DNA from 2 places in the Streptomyces sp. NPDC046915 genome. Region 1 is predicted to be linked to the other one. Evidence: predicted binding sites of a transcription regulator. Region 1 holds the regulator's gene; the other holds the start of a gene.
What was found. Region 1 encodes HrcA, which represses chaperone genes, less so after heat shock. Its sites were predicted from a motif close to TTNGCACTCNGNNNNNCNGAGTGCNAA; they were not measured.
Positions count from the first base shown of each region.

Region 2: groES (co-chaperone GroES) is a predicted target of HrcA. The motif match lies at 2,390-2,416, and genes of this name have one in related genera.

Region 1 is NZ_JBEYXB010000002.1:574,766-579,315, forward strand. It holds gene ABZ915_RS07290 (DUF3097 domain-containing protein) at 1-639, opposite strand, end outside; gene ABZ915_RS07295 (MBL fold metallo-hydrolase) at 671-1,408, opposite strand; gene hrcA (heat-inducible transcriptional repressor HrcA) at 1,582-2,598, shown strand; gene dnaJ (molecular chaperone DnaJ) at 2,599-3,735, shown strand; gene ABZ915_RS07310 (nitronate monooxygenase) at 3,835-4,550, shown strand, end outside.
Region 2 is NZ_JBEYXB010000011.1:203,495-208,044, forward strand. It holds gene groL (chaperonin GroEL) at 176-1,801, opposite strand; gene groES (co-chaperone GroES) at 1,935-2,243, opposite strand; gene ABZ915_RS27990 (hypothetical protein) at 2,563-3,270, opposite strand; gene ABZ915_RS27995 (polysaccharide deacetylase family protein) at 3,267-4,214, opposite strand; gene ABZ915_RS28000 (class I SAM-dependent methyltransferase) at 4,305-4,550, shown strand, end outside.

The sequences.
Region 1 (4,550 bases):
CGGCACCCGCGGCCAGCCCGGAATCCCCAGGGCCGACGGCTTCACGGCCTCCCAGATGTCGATGTACGGGTGGCCGACCACCAGGGCGTGTTCGCTGGTCACCGACTCGGCGATGCGCCATTCCTTCGTGCCCGGGAGCAGGTGGTCCACCAGGACACCCAGCCGCGCGTCCGGCCCCGGGCCGAACTCGGCCACGATGGCGGGCAGGTCGTCCACGCCCTCCAGGTACTCCACGACCACGCCCTCGACGCGCAGGTCGTCGCCCCACACCTTCTCGACCAGTTCCGCGTCGTGCCGGCCCTCGACGTAGATGCGCCCGGCGCGGGCCACGCGCGCGCGTGCGCCGGGGACGGCGACCGAACCGGAGGCGGCGCGGGTGGGGCGTACCGGAGCCGAGGACGACGGCCGCACCAGCGTGACGACCCTGCCCTCGAGCAGGAACCCGCGAGGCTCCAGCGGAAACACCCGGTGCTTGCCGAAGCGGTCCTCCAGGGTGACCGTGCCCGCCTCGCAGCGGATCACCGCGCCGCAGAAGCCGGTGCCGGGCTCCTCCACCACCAGACCGGCCTCCGCCGGGACCTCCGGGACGGGCTTCGGCTTCTTCCAGGGAGGGGTCAGGTCGGCGGAGTACTGGCGCATTCGGCTGACGATAGGAGAAGCGGTACCGCCATCAGGGCGACACGCCGAAACGCGCCGCCAACTCGTCGCGCTGCCGCCGCACGAACGCCGCGTCCACCACCGCTCCGTGACCGGGCACGTACAGCGCGTCCTCGCCGCCGAGGTCCAGCAGCCGGTCGAGGGCGGCGGGCCACTGGGACGGTACGGCGTCGGGGCCGGCCTGGGGTTCGCCGGACTCCTCGACCAGGTCGCCGCAGAACACCACCTCGGGCTCGCCGGGAACCGAGCCGGGGACGAGGACCACGAGGTCGTGGGCGCTGTGCCCCGGGCCCACGTTGGCCAGCAGCGCCTGGCGGCCGTCGCCGAGGTCGAGGGTCCACTCGCCCGAGACCAGATGGCGGGGCACGGGAAGAGCGTCCACCGCCTCGTCCGCCTCCGCCACCGGCAGGCCCTGCCGCACGGCGTCCAGGCGGAGCTCCGCGCGCTCGTGCGTGAACAGCGCGTCCATGCCCACCGCCGCGAACATCTCCGCGCCCGCGAAGGCCGCCGCACCGAGGACATGGTCGAAATGGGGGTGGGTGAGCGCGAGATGGGTCACACGGCACCCGGCCAGCTCCTGCGCCTGAGTGCGCAGGAGCGCGCCTTCGGCGAGACTCGACCCGGCGTCCACCACGAGCGCCGTACCCTCGCCGACGACCAGTCCCGTCGTGCAGTCCCAGTGCGGCAGCCGGACCCGTCCCACCCCGGCGGCCACCCGCTCCCACCCCAGCTCTTCCCAAGTCACCGTCATACCGCGACGCTATCGGGTACGACCGCGCCCCGGCACGGCGGCACGATCCGGCCTTGCCCGGGGTGTACCCCACGGCCGTACACTGGGCCGGGGAACGCTGGCACTCGCACGCACAGAGTGCCAGGCGAAGGGCCCGAGGGCCGCAGGGGACGACTTTCTGGAGGTGTGCGCGGATGCTGAGTGAACGCAGGCTTCAGGTGCTGCGCGCCATCGTCCAGGACTACGTCGGCACCGAGGAGCCCGTCGGCTCGAAAGCGCTCACCGAGCGGCACAGCCTCGGCGTCTCCCCGGCCACCGTCCGCAACGACATGGCGGCCCTGGAGGACGAGGGGTACATCGCCCAGCCGCACACCAGCGCCGGGCGCATCCCCACCGACAAGGGCTACCGGCTCTTCGTCGACAAGCTCGCGGGCGTCAAGCCGATGACCGCCCCCGAGCGGCGGGCGATCCAGAACTTCCTCGACGGCGCCGTCGACCTCGACGACGTCGTGGCCCGCACGGTGCGGCTGCTCGCGCAGCTGACCCGGCAGGTCGCGGTCGTGCAGTACCCCTCGCTGACCCGCTCGACCGTGCGGCACGTGGAGCTGCTCTCGCTCGCCCCCGCGCGCGTGATGCTCGTGCTGATCACGGACACCGGCCGGGTCGAGCAGCGGATGATCGACTGCCCGGTCCCGTTCGGCGAGATGTCCCTGGCGGACCTGCGCGCGCGGCTCAACAGCCGGGTCGCGGGCCGCCGGTTCACGGACGTGCCGAGGCTGGTCGAGGACCTCCCGGAGGGCTTCGACATAGAAGATCGCGGTACGGTCTCGACCGTGCTCTCCACTCTTCTGGAGACACTCGTCGAGGAGAACGAGGAGCGGCTGATGATCGGCGGTACCGCCAATCTCACCCGTTTCGGACATGACTTTCCCCTCACCATCAGGCCGGTGCTCGAAGCACTGGAGGAGCAGGTCGTCCTGCTCAAGTTGCTGGGCGAGGCGAAGGATTCGGGCATGACCGTGCGCATCGGCCACGAGAACGCCCATGAGGGACTCAACTCCACGTCGGTGGTGTCGGTCGGCTACGGTTCGGGCGGCGAGGCTGTTGCCAAGCTCGGCGTGGTCGGACCGACCCGCATGGACTACCCGGGAACGATGGGAGCGGTACGCGCAGTGGCACGGTACGTCGGACAGATCCTGGCGGAGTCGTAAGTGGCCACGGACTACTACGCCGTTCTCGGCGTGCGCCGCGACGCGTCGCAGGAAGAGATCAAGAAGGCCTTCCGCCGGCTCGCTCGCGAGCTGCATCCGGACGTCAATCCTGATCCGAAGACGCAGGAGCGGTTCAAGGAGATCAACGCCGCTTACGAAGTGCTGTCGGACCCGCAGAAGAAGCAGGTCTACGACCTCGGCGGCGATCCGCTCTCGCAGGCCGGCGGCGCCGGCGCGGGCGGTTTCGGGGCCGGTGGCTTCGGCAACTTCTCCGACATCATGGACGCCTTCTTCGGTACGGCGTCCCAGCGCGGCCCGCGCTCGCGGACCAGGCGCGGCCAGGACGCGATGATCCGCATCGAGGTCGAGCTGGACGAGGCGGCCTTCGGGACGACCAAGGACATCCAGGTCGACACGGCGATCGTCTGCAACACCTGCAACGGCGAGGGCGCCGCGCCGGGCACGACCGCCCAGACGTGCGACATGTGCCGCGGCCGCGGTGAGGTGTCCCAGGTCACCCGGTCCTTCCTGGGCCAGGTCATGACCTCGCGCCCCTGCCCGCAGTGCCAGGGCTTCGGCACGGTGGTGCCGACGCCGTGCCCGGAGTGCGCCGGCGACGGCCGCGTACGCTCCCGGCGGACCCTGACCGTGAAGATCCCGGCCGGTGTCGACAACGGCACCCGCATCCAGCTCGCCGGTGAGGGCGAGGTCGGGCCGGGCGGTGGTCCCGCCGGTGACCTGTACGTCGAGATCCACGAGCTGCCGCACTCCACCTTCCAGCGGCGCGGCGACGACCTGCACTGCACGGTCACCATCCCGATGACCGCGGCGTGCCTCGGCACCAAGGTGCCGCTGGAGACGCTGGACGGCATGGAGGAGGTCGACATCCGTCCGGGCACCCAGTCCGGTCAGTCGATCCCGCTGCACGGCCGGGGCGTCACGCATCTGCGCGGCGGCGGCCGGGGCGACCTCATCGTCCACGTCGAGGTCCAGACCCCGACCAAGCTCGACCCCGAACAGGAACGCCTGCTGCGCGAGCTGGCCAAGCTGCGCGGCGAGGAACGCCCGCAGGGGCAGTTCCAGCCTGGGCAGCAGGGGTTGTTCTCGCGGTTGAAGGACGCGTTCAACGGGCGCTGAGGTCCCGTTTTACGGTCCCTGACCGCTGATAATGCCGCTGGCATATGTCAGGGGAAGGCCGGATTCGGACTTGTTCGGAGGACGTGACAACATGCCGTCATGTCCTCCGCACTGACCGATCTCTTCACTTATCCGATCGTGCAGGCCCCCATGGCGGGCGGTGTCTCCGTGCCGCAGCTCGCCGCCGCCGTCTCCGAGGCGGGCGGGCTCGGGTTCCTCGCCGCCGGGTACAAGACCGCCGACGGCATGTACCAGGAGATCAAGCAGCTGCGGAGCCTGACCGGCCGCCCCTTCGGCGTGAACCTCTTCATGCCGCAGCCGGAGTACGCCGAGTCCGGTGCGGTCGAGGTCTACGCCCACCAGCTGGCCGGCGAGGCCGCCTGGTACGAGACCGAGCTCGGCGACCCGGACAGCGGCCGGGACGACGGCTACGACGCCAAGCTCGCCGTGCTGCTGGACAACCCGGTGCCGGCGGTCTCGTTCCACTTCGGCGTGCCGAGCCGGGACGCGCTCGACTCGCTGCGCCGGGCCGGCACCGTCACCCTGGTCACCGCGACCACCGCCGAGGAGGCCCTCGCGGTGGAGCGGGCCGGGGCCGACGCGGTCATCGCGCAGGGCGTGGAGGCCGGCGGCCACCAGGGCGCCCACCGGGACATCCAGGAGAACGACCGCTCCGGCATGGGCCTCCTCTCACTGATCGCCCAGGTCCGCGAGACCGTGAGCATCCCGATCGTCGCCGCCGGCGGCATCATGCGCGGCAGCCAGATCGCCGCGGCCAGGGCGGCCGGCGCGAGCGCGGCCCAGCTGGGCACCGC
Region 2 (4,550 bases), on a different contig from region 1:
TACAAGCATGTGGTGTCCCCGCGCCCCAAAGGAGCGCGGGGAACTGCGCGAACAACCCCGGCGAACCCGCACCCGGCAACGAGCCCGCCCCGGCAGACGTGAACCCGCCGGGGACAACGCCGAGTGCCCAGCCCCCCGCAGGGGACTGGGCACCGGTCAAAGCAAAGCGCAGCGCCTAGTGGGCGTGACCGTGGCCGTGGCCCGCGGCGGCCGGCTCTTCCTCTTCCTTCTTCTCGACGACCAGGGTCTCGGTCGTGAGCAGGAGGGAGGCGATGGAGGCGGCGTTCTCCAGGGCGGAGCGGGTGACCTTCACCGGGTCGATGACGCCGGCCTTGACCAGGTCGCCGTACTCACCGGTGGCGGCGTTGTAGCCGTTGCCCTTCTCCAGCTCGGCCACCTTGGAGACGATGACGTAGCCCTCGAGGCCGGCGTTCTCGGCGATCCAGCGCAGCGGCTCGACGGCGGCCTTGCGGACCACGGAGACGCCGGTGGCCTCGTCGCCGGTCTTGTCGAGGTTGCCCTCGAGGACCTTGACGGCGTGGACGAGCGCGGAGCCACCACCGGAGACGATGCCCTCCTCGACCGCGGCGCGGGTCGCGGAGATGGCGTCCTCCAGACGGTGCTTCTTCTCCTTCAGCTCCACCTCGGTGGCGGCGCCGACCTTGATCACGCACACGCCGCCGGCCAGCTTCGCGAGGCGCTCCTGGAGCTTCTCGCGGTCCCAGTCGGAGTCGGTGTTCTCGATCTCGGCCTTGATCTGGTTGACGCGGCCCACGACGTCCTCGGAGTTGCCGGCGCCGTCGACGAGGGTCGTGTCGTCCTTGGTGACCGTCACGCGGCGGGCGGAGCCCAGCACGTCCAGACCGGCCTGGTCGAGCTTGAGGCCGACCTCCTCGGAGATGACCGTGGCGCCGGTGAGGACCGCCATGTCCTGGAGCATCGCCTTGCGGCGGTCACCGAAGCCGGGGGCCTTGACCGCGACCGCGTTGAAGGTGCCGCGGATCTTGTTCACGACGAGGGTGGAGAGGGCCTCGCCCTCGACGTCCTCGGCGATGATCAGCAGCGGCTTGGAGGCACCCGCCTGGATGACCTTCTCAAGCAGCGGCAGCAGGTCCTGGATCGAGGAGATCTTGCCCTGGTTGATGAGGATGTACGGGTCCTCGAGGACGGCCTCCATGCGCTCCTGGTCCGTCACGAAGTACGGCGACAGGTAACCCTTGTCGAAGGCCATGCCCTCGGTGAAGTCCAGCTCCAGACCGAAGGTGTTGGACTCCTCGACGGTGATGACACCGTCCTTGCCGACCTTGTCCATCGCCTCGGCGATGAGCTCGCCGACCTGCTGGTCCTGGGCGGACAGCGCGGCGACGGCGGCGATGTCGGACTTCTCGTCGATCGGCCGGGCCGAGGCGAGCAGGTCCTCGGACACCGCGGCGACGGCGGCGTCGATGCCCTTCTTCAGGGCGGCCGGGGAAGCACCGGCGGCGACGTTCTTCAGGCCCTCGCGGACGAGCGCCTGGGCCAGCACGGTGGCGGTGGTCGTACCGTCACCCGCGATGTCGTTGGTCTTGGTCGCCACCTCCTTCACCAGCTGGGCGCCGAGGTTCTCGTACGGGTCCTCGATCTCCACCTCACGGGCGATGGTGACGCCGTCGTTGGTGATGGTCGGGGCGCCGAACTTCTTGTCGATGACGACGTTGCGGCCCTTGGGGCCGATCGTCACCTTGACCGTGTCGGCGAGCTTGTTGACGCCGCGCTCGAGGGCGCGACGGGCGTCCTCGTCGAACTTCAGGATCTTCGCCATGGGAGCGTAGCCCTCTCGGGAAATCTAGGGTGCAAACAATGCTGTCGGTCAAACGAACTGCGCCCCCGGCGCCCGGCTTGTTAACGGTCGCGGGGGCCGAGGGCGCAGCTCGAAGCAGGAATGCTCGAGGTGATTACTTCTCGATGATCGCGAGCACGTCGCGAGCCGAGAGAACGAGGTACTCCTCGTTGTTGTACTTCACCTCGGTGCCGCCGTACTTGCTGTAGAGCACGACGTCGCCGACGGAGACGTCGAGCGGAAGACGGTTACCGTCCTCGAAGCGGCCCGGGCCCACGGCCAGGACGACGCCCTCCTGGGGCTTCTCCTTGGCGGTGTCCGGAATGACCAGGCCCGAAGCCGTGGTCTGCTCGGCGTCCAGCGGCTGGACCACGATGCGGTCCTCGAGCGGCTTGATGGCAACCTTGGAGCTGGCGGTCGTCACGATCCGACCTCCCCCTTCGGAGATCTCACGGGGTTAACTGTCTGAGGTGGCGACCAGGTCGATCCGTCGTCGCGGGTGCCGGACCTGCCCGTCGCTGTGTTGGCACTCTCCTCTGTCGAGTGCCAGAGCCGAGACTATGACCGCGATTAGCACTCGGTCAAGCGGAGTGCCAATTGCCGTGCGGCGCGTCTGCTGTGGGGGTGGGCTCAGTGGGCCTCTGCTGGGGGCCACGCCCCCAGACCCCCCATCGGCCTGAACGGCCTCGCCCTCAAACGCCGGACGGGCTGAGTTGTGCCGCGGCCGAGGTTTGGGAGTCCCCTCAGATGTAGTCCTCCAAGCGGCCCACCGTCAGGCCCCGGGACTGCACCTTGCGCAGGAGGCGTTGGGCGGTGGGGGCCTCGGGGGCCATCTGGATGATGTCGCCGGGGCGGAGGTGGTGGGGGCCCCTGGTGTAGGTGAGGGTGCCGGTGGTCATGGAGGCGCGCCAGAGGACCACGGCCGAGACTCCGCAGTCGGCGGCGGCGTGCAGGGTGGTGGTGTCGTACGTGCCGTGGGGCGGGCGGAAGAGGTGGGGGCGGAGTTTCTGCCGGCGGTCGCAGATCTCGGCGCTGTCGGTGCGGAACGCGGTGACCGGGAGGCGCAGTTCGCGGACCATGTCGGCGAAGCGCGGGTCCTTCTCTTCTCCGTCGTCGTGAGTGTCGTTGGTGTCGTAGGTGAGGAAGACGACCTTGTCGGGGGTGGGGACGTGGTCGACGACCGGGGGGAGGTACGGGCCCCTCCGGCGGGGCGTGCGGAGGCGGAGGGGGACGCGGGCCGGGGGGTTCGGGGCGGGGGGCAGCGGGGTTCGCAGGCCCCAGTGGCGGTACGCGAGGTCGCGGGCGGGCGCGGGGTGGCGTACCCGCTGGGCCGCTTTCTCGCCCAGCCGCTCGATGGGGTCGACGGACTGGGCGCAGCCGGCGAGGAGGAGTGCGGCCCCGGTGAGCGCGGCGGCGGCCTGGGCCCGGTGTCGCCGCCACCGCCGCCTCACAGGTAGTCCTCCAGGCGGGCCACCGCGTATCCCTCGCGGGTGACCTTGTTCAGGAACCGGCGCATGTCGTCGATCATCGTGCCGTTCCAGTCGTCCCGTCCCCGGAAGTGGGTCAGGACGATGTCCCCGGGATGCAGGCTCCGGTCGTCCTCCCGGTACTCCCAGTGGTCGACGAAGACCTCCTCGTCCCAGATGGGCGCGTACTTGATACCGCAGGACTTGGCGGCGACGAGGGTGTCGTGGTTGTAGTTGCCGTAGGGCGGGCGGAAGACGGTCGGGCTCTTGCCGAACTGCTTGCGCATGATCCGCTGCATGCCGCAGATCTCGTCCCGCTGCTCGTCGTAGGACAGGCCGGGCAGGTAGGGGTGGGTGAGGGTGTGGTTGTTGAGGGTGATGCCCTTGGCCTGCATCCTGCGGAAGTAGCCGTAGTCGTCCTCGACCAGGTAGTTGCTGAGGAACGCGGTGTAGGGGATCTTCAGGTCGCTCATCATGCGCAGGAAGGCCGGGTCCTTCTCGGCGCCGTCGTCGATGGTGAGGAAGACGACCTTCTGCTTGGTGGGGATCGTGGTGAAGACGGGGGGCAGGTGCAGTTCCTCCTGGTCGTGGACCTCGAATCCGGCGCGGGCGGTGATCCTCGGTTTGCGGGCGGGGGGCGGCGGGGGTGTCAGGGGGACCCCGTCCAGGCCCCAGCGTTTCGCGGCGGCGACCAGGGCGGTGTGGGAGGCGCGCAGCCGCGAGGCGTAGGAGTCCAGGGCCTCGGCGGGCCCCTGGTGGCGCTGCTGGCCCGGGGCGGGCCGGACGTCCGGGGCCGCGTCCGGTGCCGTACAGCCGGAGACGACGACGCCGGAGACGACGGCGGCCACGGTGAGCGCGACCAGGCCGGTCCGGGAGGCCGCCCGCCTCCGCCATGCACCATTTTTGTCATTTTGTACTACTACTCGCATGGTGCTGGATCTTCGCAGTACCCCCGACCCGAACCCGCCCGACACCGCCGCCGCGGGCGCACCATCCACCGACTGGCCCACAATGACCCGGTGAACGACCTGCTCCCCTTCCACTCCCTGCTCACCCCCGAGGGCCGCGCCCTCCTCGACGAGGTGCGCGGCACGGCACCGGCCGAGGAACTCGCCGTCGCCACCCGCCTGCGCCGCGACCACCCCGCCGACCTGGTCTCGGCCGCCCTCGGCCAGGCCCGGCTGCGGCAGCGGGCGGCGGCGAAGTTCGGGGCCGAGGACGCGGAGCGGATGTACTTCACGCCGAACGGGGTCGAGCAGTCGACC